One region of the Fictibacillus sp. EA-CB0309 genome, then DNA from elsewhere that is predicted to be linked to it. Evidence: riboswitches for the same ligand, from Rfam matches in the RefSeq annotation. Region 1 holds a riboswitch; the other holds the start of a gene.
What was found. A riboswitch is a leader RNA that binds a small molecule or an ion and turns the genes downstream of it on or off. The one in region 1 is predicted to bind FMN.
Positions count from the first base shown of each region.

Region 2: linked by a shared signal. The riboswitch ahead of ACEWFH_RS06600 (ECF transporter S component) and the one ahead of ribE (riboflavin synthase) in region 1 are both predicted to bind FMN.

Region 1 covers NZ_CP169271.1:3,563,844-3,571,354, forward strand. Annotated here, with positions in the region: partial or broken gene ACEWFH_RS19975 (response regulator transcription factor) at 1-256, opposite strand, end outside; gene ribH (6,7-dimethyl-8-ribityllumazine synthase) at 520-987, opposite strand; partial or broken gene ACEWFH_RS19985 (bifunctional 3,4-dihydroxy-2-butanone-4-phosphate synthase/GTP cyclohydrolase II) at 1,005-2,197, opposite strand; gene ribE (riboflavin synthase) at 2,209-2,859, opposite strand; FMN riboswitch at 3,227-3,374, opposite strand; partial or broken gene ACEWFH_RS19995 (TrkH family potassium uptake protein) at 3,430-4,735, opposite strand; gene ACEWFH_RS20000 (hypothetical protein) at 4,908-5,978, opposite strand; gene ACEWFH_RS20005 (YwaF family protein) at 6,069-6,797, opposite strand; partial or broken gene ACEWFH_RS20010 (YhbD family protein) at 6,741-7,511, shown strand, end outside.
Region 2 covers NZ_CP169271.1:1,189,234-1,196,744, forward strand. Annotated here, with positions in the region: gene ACEWFH_RS06595 (NupC/NupG family nucleoside CNT transporter) at 178-1,353, shown strand; gene ACEWFH_RS06600 (ECF transporter S component) at 1,517-2,095, opposite strand; FMN riboswitch at 2,292-2,477, opposite strand; gene ACEWFH_RS06605 (hypothetical protein) at 2,577-2,819, shown strand; gene dapF (diaminopimelate epimerase) at 2,835-3,698, shown strand; gene mqnE (aminofutalosine synthase MqnE) at 3,734-4,831, opposite strand; gene ACEWFH_RS06620 (aspartyl-phosphate phosphatase Spo0E family protein) at 5,150-5,347, shown strand; gene ACEWFH_RS06625 (HesB/IscA family protein) at 5,407-5,763, shown strand; gene ACEWFH_RS06630 (hypothetical protein) at 5,822-5,983, opposite strand; gene ACEWFH_RS06635 (hypothetical protein) at 6,164-6,295, opposite strand; gene ACEWFH_RS06640 (hypothetical protein) at 6,477-6,623, shown strand; gene ACEWFH_RS06645 (NAD(P)/FAD-dependent oxidoreductase) at 6,707-7,511, opposite strand, start outside.

The DNA.
Region 1 (7,511 bases):
CCTCGATTTGATTTTTAGCCGTTAATAAGACAATAGGAATGTCATAATTTTTACGTATCTCTTTTGTTAAGATATAACCGTCCATATAAGGCATCATCACGTCCACAACGGCCAAATCACAATTCTTATTTCGTAGAATGTTTAAAGCTTCTAAACCGTCTTGCGCTTGAAATACTTTATAGCCTGCTTCAGATAAATGAACATCTACAAGCTTTAGTATATTGATATCATCATCGACAATTAGAATATTAGTCATTATTAAATACTCCTATACTTTTATCCGTTTAATTATCCATTACATATAATATGGATTATTCCATCCAATAGTTGTAAGCACCATTAGTCTATACGATTTAAAATTTAATCACAAATCGTAGAAGTTAGCTGCCATTAATGCAGCCAATTCTTGCCATAATCTGGCGAGGTTTCATCATATAGCAGCGAGTCGATAATTATGGACGCTTGTCATCCAATAACAAAAACCCGCCACAAAAAGTGACGGGCTCACAAAACATGTTTTTATCCTAACTGACGAGTCAGATTAGCCATCTCGATTGCAGAAACTGCTGCTTCCCAGCCTTTGTTTCCTGCTTTCGTTCCAGCACGTTCGATTGCTTGTTCGATAGAATCTACTGTAAGCACTCCAAAGATTACTGGAACGCCGCTTGTCATTGATGCTTGTGCTACTCCCTTAGCAGCTTCATTGCATACATAATCGAAGTGCGGAGTGGATCCGCGGATAACCGCTCCTAGTGTGATCACAGCATCATAGTTCCCGCTGTCTGCCATCTTTTTAGCGATTAATGGAATTTCAAATGCACCAGGCACCCAAGCGATATCTACATCATCTTCTGAAATTCCGTGTCTCTTAAATGCATCCTGTGCCCCAGATACTAACTTATCAGAAATAAAATCATTAAAACGCCCTGCAACGATTCCTACTTTTAATCCTGTACCAACTAAATGTCCTTCAAATAATTTTGCCATTTATCGTTCCTCCTGTATTAGAAATGAAGCATGTGCCCCAATTTGCTCTTTTTTGTTTTTAAATACTCTTCGTTGTTTTCGTTATGCGGCATCTGAAGTGCCACACGGTCTGTTACTTCCAAGTCATAGCCTTTTAATCCCGCAATCTTTCTTGGATTATTCGTCAAAAGTTTCATTTTACTGATGCCGAGCTCTTTAAGAATCTGCGCTCCGATTCCATAGTCACGCAGATCCGGCGCAAACCCTAGCTGCTCATTGGCTTCAACTGTATCGAGTCCCTCTTCTTGAAGTTTATAAGCTTTCATTTTATTGATAAGCCCGATTCCGCGTCCTTCTTGTCTCATGTACAATAGAACACCAGAGCCTGCTTTTTCAATCTGAGAAAGAGCCGCATGAAGTTGAGGACCACAGTCACAGCGGGCCGACCCAAACACATCACCGGTCAAACATTCAGAGTGAACACGAACCAGCACAGATTCATCACTATTAATTTCACCTTTTACAAGCGCCACATGTTCTTTCTCATCCAGCACATTTGAAAAGCCGATCGCTTTAAAATCACCAAATTCAGTTGGGAGATTGATTTCAACTTCTCGCTTTACCATCTGTTCCGTTTTGTTTCGGTACGTAATAAGGTCTTTGATTGTAATGAGTTTCATATTGTGCTGTTTTGCTAGCTCAACAAGCTCAGGAACACGAGCCATCGTTCCGTCTTCTTTCATGATTTCGCAGATTACTCCAGCAGATTGACTGCCAGCCATATTTGCTAGGTCGATTGCCGCTTCTGTGTGCCCTGCTCGTCTTAACACGCCGCCTTTTTTCCTATCAACGGAAAGATATGGCCAGGACGCTTAAAGTCAGATGGCACAGAATCACCATTCACAAGCTCCCGAACAGTAGCTGCTCGTTCTTGCGCAGAAATCCCGGTTGTTGTTGATTTGTGATCGACACTGATTGTAAAAGCGGTGCCGTGCGAATCGGTATTGGCTGCTACCATCGGTGAAAGATCCAGCTTCATCGCGATTTCCTCAGAGATTGGTGTACAAACGAGACCACGTCCGTGCGTTACCATAAAATTGATGGTTTCTGGTGTGATTCCTTCAGCTAGGGCAACAAAGTCTCCTTCATTTTCACGATCTTCATCATCCACTACGATAACGATTTTGCCTTCTCTTAAATCTGCAACTGCTTCTTCTATGGAGTGAAACATGAACTCTCCTCCTAAAATCCGTGCTCTTGTAAGAAATCAAGAGACAGCTTTGACTTTTGTTTTTGATCTTCTTTCTCTGGAGCCAACATTCTGTAGACATATTTTGCGAGCATATCACATTCAATATTCACTACGTCTCCCGTACCTTTTTTACCTAAAATCGTATGATCTGCCGTATGCGGAATCAAAGAAACTGTGATTGTATTTTTGGTAACGTCAAAAACGGTTAAGCTTGTCCCATCTACACAAACGGAACCTTTTAGCATAAAGTAGCGCATCAGATGATCTGGAAGTGCAATTGTATAATAGATTGCGTTTTTCTCTGGTCGCTTCTCTAAAATTTCTCCTGTACCATCAACATGCCCAGAAACAAAATGTCCGCCAAACCTTCCTCCTGCTGCCATAGCTCGCTCGAGATTAACGATTGAACGGTTGTTTAACAGCTTTAATGTTGAAGACCGATACGTTTCTGGCATCACATCCACAGTAAACTGATTTTTGCCGAAAGAAGTCACGGTCAGACATACCCCATTCACTGCAATACTGTCTCCAAGGTGCACGTCTTTCAACACCTCTTCAGCCGAAATGGTAAGTACAATTGTTTCATTGCCTTTCGTGATGGATTTAATCGTGCCTTTTTCCTCAATGATGCCTGTAAACAAAGAGCTTTCCCTCCCATTGTTGTTTTTGGTAGTAGTTGATTTCCGTTCCAGGTGCTCGCTTTCCGCGGGGCAGGCGGTGAGCCACATTCGTAACGTTTCACTCTTAAGTGTCTCACCTGCCCGCCTGTCCCGCAGGAGTCCTTCCACTCCAATCAACTTGCTAAAGAAGAAAAAAACATACAAAAAGAATGCAAAAACCTTTTTGAAATAAGTTTTCAAGAACGTCGTAAATATGCAAAGCGGGAGTCTATTTATTTTAAAAATAAAAATACCCCGGAAACAGAAAGTTCCCGGGGTTTGTGTTAAAAGTATAACGAAATAAACCTTTAAATATACCTTTTTAAAATACAGGCAATTAAAAGCGTTCACGTTCCTTCTCCCATCCAGACTATACTGTCGGCTTCGGAATTGCACCGAATCCACCGCTTTCGCGTATCGCAAAACCGGGTCACGGACTAAGAGGCTATAGCCTCATCACCGCCGGTTGGGAATTTCACCCGACCCCGAAGGACACTATTTACTTAAGTTCATTATAAGTAAACAATAGACTGAATTCAAACATGATCGCTTTTATTGACCAATAATTAATTTTTCTTTCGGATAATGAATGTGTTCTGTCACTACTTTACCTCTGATGATAAAGAGGAATGACAGTACGCCGATTCTTCCAATAAACATCAGCAGCATGAGGATAATTTTTCCGGTCGAGCTCAATTCACCCGTAATCCCTGTAGAAAGTCCTGTTGTTCCGAATGCTGAGCACACTTCAAAAAAAGATACTCAATCGGCATAGGATCTGTAATCGCTAGGATTATCGTAGACGTCGTACAAAGCACCATCGCCACAATAATAACAATAAACGACTTCTGTATATCTTCAGGATAAATTTCACGCTTAAAGATCTTAATCGTATTTCTACCTTTGGCATAAAAGAGAATCGCCAACAGTGCTACAGCAAATGTCGTTGTTCGGATACCACCACCAACCGAGCTCGGTGATGCACCGATAAACATCATTACCGATAAATAAAGCATTGTTGGAACGGAAAGTTCAGAGATATCCATCGTCGATAATCCCCCGCTTCTAGTCGTAACAGACTGAAACATGGAGTAGAAGAACGTTTCATGCCAAGACTTATCCTCAAAAAAGCATTCATTTCCAGGACATATATACCAATTGCACCCGTTACAACCAATAACGCAAATGTTGTTGTCGTTACCTTTGTAAAAAGGGTAAATGTATATCGCTCCAGATACTTACGCTCTTTTATAAAGTTATTAATTTCAACTAATACAGGAAACCCAATGGCTCCTGACGTAATTAAGCACATCGTAACGATTTGAACAAGATAATCGTGGCGGAACGGTATCAACGAGCTTCCCGTTATATCGAATCCAGCATTCGTCGTTGCCGTAACAGATGCAAAGAATGCGTGATATAGCACTTCTACTTCTGTATCGTAATAGGGCTGAAACAAGATAAAGAACAATACCGTTCCTACGATCTCAATCCCTATTATGAGTGTTAAAATCTGCTTCATCAGTTGAACGAGTCCTGCAAGTGTGGATTGGTTTTGATCTGTCATAATCAATTGACGTTCTCTCATTCCAATTCGTTTACCAATCAATAGCCATACTGCTGTTCCTAGCGTCATGACGCCGATCCCGCCTATTTGGCATATTAGGGCTAGAAGAATGACTCCTACATAATTGAACGTTTCAGAAATATTAACAGAGGTTAGACCCGTTACACTTACAGCACTAACTGCAGTAAATAAAGCATCAATAAACTTTAGTTCTACTCCCTCGTTATGTCCAACCGGCAAACTTAGTAAAACGGTCGCTACTAAAACAGACAATAAATAAAAGATAACGATTAGCTGAACAGAAGTTAAAAAAGTCTTTTTTGTTGGGTTGTTGCTGTATTTTTAAACATATATTTTTTCACCTGTCGAGGGGATTTTTCTGTAACCTTCTGAAATCTTAACAATAGCATTTCCATTTAACAAGGTGAAATCGAACATTTGTTAAAAAAAGACTGCAGAACTTTCAATTCAGCTCATTTTCAGAAATTATTCTTTTTTCAATTAGTCTCATCAATTCAACAGAGTTATCGACTTTAATTACCACTCTTGTAACATTCTTCTTAAATCCATAAATGATATCTGATTGGATGGGTTCTTTTAATAGGAGCTCGATCGCTGGCCGTTCTGGAATAAAATCACTTACTCTTGCTTCAAAAGTATATTTCCTTTCAGATGCAGGAATCTCATCTGGTCCTTCATATGTTTTCATTTCCTGTATTGCGCTAAAGGGCAACTCTATTCCTTTCATGAACCCTACATTCATAATCAGCAATTGATCTGAAACGATAAGGGGCACTTTCTTAACAGCTTGCATCTGCCCGAAAAGAAACAGAATGGAATAGATGTTAATGAAAAGTAAAATGAGTGAAACGGTATGATTTATCTGACTGAAGAAGTAATGAAGACCAACTGATTCTATAATGAGAGCATGAATAAGCATCAGCTGAAGAGCAACATAGCTTGTATTCTTATGGTAAGTAAAGGTGTGGTCTGAAGTCATAGGTGCTTTTCGCCAGGAAAACAGCGCATAATAAAGCATCGTTACTTCACTCACTACCGAATTAATCAACCGGCTTTGTGCAAAGTGAACGCTAACCGCCTGTCTTATCTTGATTAAAAAAGGCATTTCAGCAGGCAATTCAATATATGTCTTTTTAACTTTTGGAAACTTTTTGCACACCAAGATCAAAATATAAAGCTCAATCGAGATAAAACCCGCTTCTAATAACAGAAGCGCTTTTGGCACTACAGAAACGTTATCTAACAAGACATCAGGGATGATGTACGAAGCGAAACCATAACTTACAAGCGCTACAAGCAATGTCAGTTTCCAAGAATATCTTTTGCGGATGATAAAATAATAGGTGAGCAGCGGGATAACGAGAAGAAAGTCAAACATGGATCCAATTACTACGCTATCCGGAACAGGTTGGAAGTATGGAGTCTGGTACAAAATTACATTGCTACCAATTACTAAGAAACTAAGTATAAGAAAAGGCACCCATCTTATAGGTCTGATTAGCGTATCATTCATAAAATCCCTCCTCACCTTTAGTATACAATAAATACCAATAAATTCTTTTAATTCCAAATTACGTCACAAAACATTCATAAAACAAGACCACTACGCTTTAAAGAGCGGGTGGTCTTTTCTGATTACACGAGACTTTTCTTTTACAGGAATAAAAACAAGCAGACAGAGACTCATAGCAACTAGTTCGAGAGCAAGAATATACCACGGGTGTGGTCCTAAATAATCCATTAAAGAAGCATTGGCTGGTTTCTCCATCAAAAACATATAGTTTGCGTCTATCGCGGCATTTAACACGTATACTCCGAGGGCGTATACATTCAGCCAAAGAAAGGACATGAAAAACTGAACCCAGCTTATTTTAAAGGATTTTACGATACCGTAATATAACGCGGTCCAAACAATGAATGCATGTGCAATAAAATATTGAATAAATCGAAAATGCCAAGGTTCCTGGTATAACTCTGGTGTCAGTAACCCTTGAATAGCGCCAGTTAAACCAAAAAGATAAACAAACGCAAACAGCTTTCGATTATCGGTTAACAATAAAACTATACTTAGTAAAATATTTAAACTGCAAAGCTGCAGCGGCAGAAAGACTTTTACGGTCCACATATCGTTAGAGACCGCCCATAAGTGATACGAGATTTCAGAGAATAACAGGCCAAGGATCAGAACCTTCTTAACGGCACGCTTTCCGCTTAAACGAGAACGAAGGACGTACATGGTTACGCTCACCATGATTATTAATAAAAGTATCAGTACATGCTCAAAGCCAAACATCCTAAATCCAGATGTACCCGGACCAAACCAACCCTCCATTTATCCCCCTCCATCTTATTCTTATTGTTATTCAAAATTGCAACAGACTTTTCCTTTGAAAGATGTTATTTTTATTTGCACAACGTAACAGTGTTATGTTACATTAGTGTCAAGGAGGTTAATCATGGAAAATCTAATCTCAAAAAAGATCTGCTCGAAGCAGCCAATATCTCTTACGGTCAACTGTACCGTTGGAAAAGAAAGAACTTGATTCCTGAAAATTGGTTCATTCGAAAATCTACGTTTACTGGTCAAGAAACTTTTTTCCGAAAGATGATATGTTATTGCGAATTGAAAAAATTAAATCATTAAAAGATGATTTATCGCTCGATGAACTGGCTGATATGTTCTCTCCCTCTCCTACCTTAACTTCATTATCAGCAGAAGAACTCACCAAACGTAACATTGTTTCAAATACATCGTTAGAAATGTACATCAATCACCATGGAACCACCACTTCTTTTACCTTTAACCAATTATTAACCCTATATGTACTAGACACATTGCTTCAAACCGGTGAAGTCAATCGTTCTGAAGGTATGGATTTGTTAAAAGTGCTTGATGAACATTCAAAAAATCTGAAGAGCAATGAAAGCGAATTGATCTTTATTCGCAAGATGGGTGTGTCTTTTTTTATCCTTACACCTGAACCCGCTAAGCTGTTCGTAGAGTCTCAAGCAAAAATAATCGCTCATTATAAACTCAATCAATTCA
Region 2 (7,511 bases), 1.5 Mb from region 1:
GGTTAAGGCATTTTATTATGGGAAAAATATCTAGTAATGAATTTTATAAAAACGATTGCATTTTTGTCGAAATTTGTTACATTAGAAAAGGGTCAGTCATTCGATGTCTGACAACTGAACGACTAAAATTATTTAATTATGTAAAATAATTGAGTAAAGTAATAAGGGGGAACTTTTATGTCAATCTTAATAGGAATTTTGGGCATTATTGCATTAATTGCAATCGCTTTCATTATGTCCAATGACAAAAAGAACATTAATTTTAAAGCGGTTGGAATTATGTTGGTTGTACAATTATTGATAGCTTGGTTCATGCTAAATACAACAGTAGGTAAGACCGTTTTAAACAAAATTGTAAACGTTTTTAACAAGGTCCTTTCATTTGGTAATGATGGTATCGCGTTTGTATTTGGAGATTTAAGTGGAAAAGAATACTTCTTCATTAACGTATTGATGATGATCGTGTTTGTATCCGCTTTACTTTCAATTTTAACGTACACACGCATTTTACCTCTTGCCATTAAATACATTGGTGGTGCTGTTGCAAAAGTTACTGGACTGCCAAAAATTGAATCTTTCGTTGCTGTCAACTCAATGGTGTTTGGTGATACTACTGCAATTATCTCTGTTAAGTCTCAATTGCACAAACTATCGGCTAACCGATTGTTCGTAGTTGTAACATCTTCATTGGTAGCAGTAAGCTGTTCAATTCTCGGTGCTTACATGCAAATGATTCCTGCAGAATACGTTTTAGTTGCACTACCGATTAACGTATTTTCAGGACTGATCCTTTCATCAATCGTTTGTCCTGTAACTTCTGATGAAGATGAAGAAATTGATGTTAAAGAAATGGTGAAAGAAAAGTCATTGTTTGAAGCGATCGGAAACGGTGCTTTAGATGGTGGTAAAGTTGCTCTTATCGTAGGTGCGATGCTTATTACTTATATCGGATTACTTTCAATGGTCAACTTTGCATTCGATGCAGTGACTGGTTTGACATTCCAACAAATTTTGGGCTATGTGTTTGCTCCAATCGCTTTTATCATGGGTATTCCTGCTAATGAAATCGTTCAAGCAGGTTCAGTAATGGGAACTAAAGTTGCAGCCAATGAATTCGTAGCGATGCTTGACTTCATGAAAATGATTCCGGACATGGATCCTAAGACAGTAGGTATTGTCTCAGCATTCCTAATCTCATTTGCTAACTTCTCATCTATTGGAATTATCTTAGGAACTGTTCAAGCGATCAATGGAGAAAAAGCTTCTATGCTAGCTAAAGTCGGCTTAAAAGTATTGCTTGTAGCTACTATGGGTTCTGTCCTAACTGGAACAATTGTAGGATTATTCTTATAAAAACAAATTAAATTTCAAAGTGCTCGAAGCTCAAGCTTCGAGCATTTTTTGTACTGTATTTAACAGGAGTGTGCCTAACTATTTTGCACTTTACGCTAAGCTTTCCACGATTATTCAAAAAAACGTTGTGGAGCCTTCTCCACAACGTTTTTTATCATTATATTTATGCCTGCTGAGCAATCTGTTTCATCACCCATGGCTGCATTCGATTATATAGTGCTAAAAACAGTAACGTAATAATTGTTCCTTTTATCAAGTTAAACGGTGTAATACCTTTTAGAATCAGGTCCATCATCATTTGGCTAGACATCGGGTCAGCACCTAGGAACCACGTATAGGCTGGTAAGATGATCAGATAGTTAAGTAGTCCCATCATAAATGTCATCAAAACCGTTCCTAGAATTAAGCCTGTTGAAAGACGTTTAACCGTATGCTTTTTGCGGAATAAGTAGGATACTGGCAGAATGAAAAGAATCCCGGCCACAAAGTTTGCTAATTGACCAACGGGTACACCTGTAAAACTTCCTACAATTCCGTAATGAAGTACATTTTTTATTGCCTCAACCATTATTCCTGCTGCAGGTCCGAATATGATGGCAGCTAGCAGTGCAGGCACCTCACTAAAATCAATTTTTAGAAATGGAGGCAGTCCTGGAAACGGAAAGTCGAGCATCATCAGTACATATGCAATCGTACTGAGCATCGATACCGCTACCATTTGTTTGATTTTTCCCTTTTGCATTGAAATCTCTCCTCTTTTGTGTTGCGCCATCTCATGATTTCGAATGCAGCACAGCCTGTTTTACACAAAAAAACCTTAGTCGATAAAGAACGGACTAAGGGAGTTTGTATGATAAACAGCATGTAAAAGAAGCATTTTTTACAAAAATGGTAAAATGCGCACTTAAACAAAGGCTCATGTACACGAACCGCTGTACCAACATCTTCTCCCATCCAGACTATACTGTCGGCTCTGGAATTGCACCAGATCAGCAATGTGGTGACATCGATATGATGTCTAGCCTAAACGGTTGTTTCGGCATTTCCAAATCGCTCACGGGCTGATGAAGAGGGAATCTTCAATTACCGCCGGTCGGGAATTTCACCCTGCCCCGAAGATGGATCGCTATTGTATTTTGTTACATCACCTATTATACTTTAAAAAATGTAAGTTGTGAACGAATAAGCAATAACCATACCTTCCAAATAGAGGATGAACTCACATGAAATTGACCTTTGAATATACATGGCCGTATGAAAGAATGATGAATGATATCTATATTTCGGAGTGTCCGTTCTGTAAACAAGATAATGTTTTAACTTCTTTTAAAGAAGAACAGATGAATCTTGCCAAAGAAGGCATTAAACAGATTTTAATCATGCCGTGCTGTCATGGCAAGATAACGATCTTAAACGCGGATGACGATTATTTCTATACAGATGAAAAATTAAGAGGGCAATCATAAGGAGTAATTAGAAGCATGAACACTTTGAAATTCACAAAAATGCATGGACTCGGCAATAATTACATTTACGTCAATATGTTTGAAGAAAGAATCGCTGAAGCTGATTTGCCTGAACTAGCAGTAGCTGTTTCAAATCCTTATACGGGAATCGGTTCAGACGGTATGATCTTAATCTGCCCAAGTGATGTGGCACCTGTTAAGATGCGGATTTTTAACAACGATGGTTCAGAAGCCAAGAACTGTGGCAACGGTCTTCGATGTGTAGCGAAATATGCGTACGAAAACGCAATTGTGGAAGAAACAGAATTTCAGATTGAAACCCTTGGCGGAATGGTAACCGCGAAACTAACAACAGATAATAACAACACAGTATCCTTAGTGACGGTAAATATGGGGAATCCTATCCTTCAGCCTGAACAGATTCCTGTAAATGGCTTTAAAGAACGTGATCAAGTTATTAACGAGTCTGTTTCATTCGATGGTAAAGATTTAAAAATGACTGCCGTATCGATGGGTAATCCGCACGCCATCTTCTTCGTTGATAACATTAATGAAGTGCCACTGCACTCGCTTGGTCCTGTTATTGAAAAAGATCCAATGTTTCCTGATTGGGTAAATGCAGAGTTTGTTGAGATGGTCTCCGAAAATGAAATGCACTTTAGAGTTTGGGAGAGAGGTTCAGGTGTCACACAAGCATGTGGTACGGGAGCATGTGCAGCGGCTGTAGCTGCAATTCTGAACGAAAAAGCCGCACGAAACACAGATATTACGGTCCATTTAGCGGGCGGAGATCTTATCATCAATTGGCAAGATAACGGTGATGTGTTGATGACCGGCCCAGCAGAAGTAATTTGTACAGGTGAATATCATATAAAATAAACAAAAGTGCAGGCATCGATGCCTGCACTTTGCTTTTAGTATTTTTGAATAATGTTGTAAAACGTATCTCGTTCAACGGGAACTTTGTTTGCTGTTTTAATCAAGTGGACAAGTTCCTTTCGAGTGATACCTGATGAAGTTAGTGCACCAACTGCGTGTGAGATGCGCTCTTCAATTAATGTTCCGTGAATATCACTAGATCCAAACGTTAATGCCATCTGAGTAAGCTGAACACCTATGTTGATCCAATATGCTTTTACATGATCAAAGTTATCAAGCATCAAACGGCTGATCGCGATTGTTCTCATATCGTCAAAAGCAGAAGTTCTTCTCATCAGACCCATTGATTGTGTACGAGGTTGCATCGCCAGTGGAATAAATACCATGAAGCCATTCGTTGCGTCTTGCAGCTGACGAAGGCGATCCATATGAATCAGACGTTCTTCTTTCGTTTCAATCGATCCATATAACATCGTTGCATGAGTTTTTAATCCTAATCCGTGTGCAATTTCGTGAGCCTCTAACCATTGGTCGGTAGAAGCTTTATCAGGACTCATCTTTAAGCGATAACGCTCTGTAAGTATTTCGGCACCACCGCCAGGCATCGTATCTAAGCCTGCTTTAATAAGCTCTTCTAATACTTCTTTCATGGAAAGTCCAGAGATTCTTGAGAAGAACTCGATCTCAGCTCCTGTATAAGCTTTAATCGTTACTTGTGGGTAGTGCTTTTTCAACGTGCGGATCGTATCTAAATAATAATCAAACGGCACTTCATGATTATGGCCACCCACGATATGAAACTCTCGGATGTTATCGTTCCAGCGCTTTTCTACATAGCTCAACAGCTGTTCATCATTCATCGTATAAGCGCCTTCTTCACCAGGCTTGCGCTTAAATCCGCAGAAGCTGCATGTCGCTTCACATACGTTAGTCGGATTGATATACAGATTTTCAATGAAATAAACGTGGTCCCCATTCTTGCGGGTATTCACTTCATTAGCTAAAGATGCAACGCTCAAAAGATCATTCGTTTCATATAAATATAAACCGTCTTCAATTGATAGACGCTCGCCATGAGTTACTTTTTCAGCAATTGCTGCCATGTGCGTATCAAGAGTCAATATATTTGCCATTTTTTATCCCCCTAAATTTTCAAATGAAATGTTCGGATGATGTACACATTTTTTAAAGATAAGAGTACAAATCGACACTCTCTCTTTACCAATTTTATACGAATACATATGTATTATCAGAAATAAATACATGCGCCTTGAGTGCATTATCATTATAATCCTAATCAAACATTACGACAAGGGCAGCCGCTTTTGGTAAATACTTAGTAAATTTTTAATAATATCGTTTTTTTATTAAAGTGATTATTGTCTAATAATTGCAGGAAATGTAAAATAAAAGGAAGGCATATGTTTAAAATGAAGAGTGGAGTGACGAAAATGAAAGCCACATCAGCAGCTGCTAGATTAGAAAAGATTGAACAGTTAGAAACTCTGCGAAATAAAATGATACAGACGGCAAATGCATTAGGATTACATCATCCAATGGTTTTAAATTATAGTAGAAAAATTGACGAAACACATAATAAGATTATGGAAATGCAGCAAAAGGGAATTGACCGAAAGCCGATTTCTTGAGAGCAGCTTTTGAAGCCGTTATACTATACCTATAGATCCTTATTAAAGGAGTGAAAATAATGATCGTTGAAATCACAGAAAGTGCGGCAAGCAGAATTAAAGAAATGCTAGCTGACGAAGAAGACAAAAATCAATTTCTGCGTGTAGCTGTAAAGGGCGGAGGATGTACAGGTCTTTCTTATGGAATGGGCTTTGACAGTGATAAGAGTGACTCCGATCACGAAGAGAACATCGAAGGAATACAAGTGGTTGTTGATGAAGAAAGTGCTAAAGTCTTAAAAGGAACGGTTATAGACTTTAAGCAAAACATGATGGGCGGAGGATTTACGATTACAAATCCGAATGCCATCGCATCATGCGGTTGCGGTTCTTCATTTAAAACAGCAACAAATGCAGGAACACCTGAAGAATGCTAATAGGCAGAAACGTTAAAAGCTCTTACCCGATCTTTCTGGGCAAGAGCTTTTTCTATGTTTAAAATTTATTAAAGATAAATAGTACTCCGATGATATCTGCCAAAATAGAAGCAACGATAAGTATGACTTTCTTTTGCTTGTTTTGTTCTTTTAAACCAAGTGGCATTAAAAAAGTACCAAGTATGAAGAAAATAATGCCCAGAATCAAGTTGAACTTCATTTGACTATCTCCTTATCTAAAAAAGGGTAAAAGAAAACCCGGCGCGCCAACACCGGGTAAAATTGCATATCATGTCAGCGGCACTTGTCCGCCTCACAAACAATGATAACAAAGGCAGTGGTTACTTTCCACAAGCAATTTATTCCACGGTGTATCTTTCCAGTTCACTTAATAGCTCTTTTAAGCGGGGAATTTCTTTTTGGTATCCTCTAGAAATGATTCATCCGTGATATGAAGCTGATTAATGACCTTCTGAATCTCTTGCAGGCAATCAGCAGCATGCATTTCTTCTTCAGTAAATTGTCTGTTCATAATTTATTGCTCCTTTTTTAAAAAATAAAGCTGTTTTCTATAGGACTGTGGCTTTCTAATCTTTTTGTACATTCGCTTCTTTGACAAGTTGATTGGAGTGGAAGGTGTGAGACTCCTGCGAGACAGGCGGGCAGTCCGAAAAGTGGAAGTGGCTCGTTCAGCCCCGACAAGCAAAAGGTAAATGGGCAAGGAAGGCGCACTTTGCCTTTTTGACCGTTTAACTTTTGACCTCGAGGGGCTAGCCACTGTAACTAGACAGGTGAGACACTTATCCGTGAAACGTACGAATGTGGCTCACCGCCTGCCCCGTGGAAAGCGAAGCACCTGAAACGGAAATCAACTACTTTCAATAGCAACAATGAATACGAAAACAAAATGACGCCAGAGAATTACATCCGGCGTCATAATTTTTTAGAACAAGCTCGTGCTGTGCAAAGGCTGTGTTTTCGCGTTTGGATCGATGTATGATTTTGCATTGTTAATCGCGGTAGGAGCTTCGCCGAACCCTGAAGCGATTAATTTTACTTTACCATCATACGTACACACATCACCTGCAGCGTAAATGCCTTTTATATTTGTTTCCATTTTAGAATTTACGACGATTGAATTCTTCTGAATGTCTAATCCCCAAGTTTTAATAGGACCCAAAGAGGAGATGAAGCCATAGTTCACGATAACGGCATCCACCTCAACCGTTTCTTTAACATCTCCGTTCTCCAATACAACTGCAGAAATGCTCTCACCATCACCGATCAATTCAGTAATTTGGTAAGGTGTTTTAACAGCGACTTTTGAATTCATTAATTGTTCCACACTATGTTCATGAGCACGGAACTTATCACGTCTATGCGTTAACGTTACTTGTGGTGAGATTGGCTCTAGCATCAATGACCAGTCAAGAGCTGAATCACCGCCCCCACACACTAAAACGCGTTTTCCAGCGAATGCGTTTAGATCGTTTACAAAATAGTGCAGGTTCTTACCTTCATATTGTTGAGCAGTAGCGAGCTCTAATCGTCGAGGCTGAAAAGCGCCAACACCTGCCGTGATCAGAACAGCTTTACTATAATGAACGGTTTTGTCAGTTGTTAATTCAAAGATTTCTTCATTTTTTTCTACGTTTTGAACCGATTCTTCCAAAACAACAGTAGGATTAAACTGCATCGCTTGCTCTTTTAAGTTATTAACCAAGTCTTGTGCCAAAACCTTTGGAAAT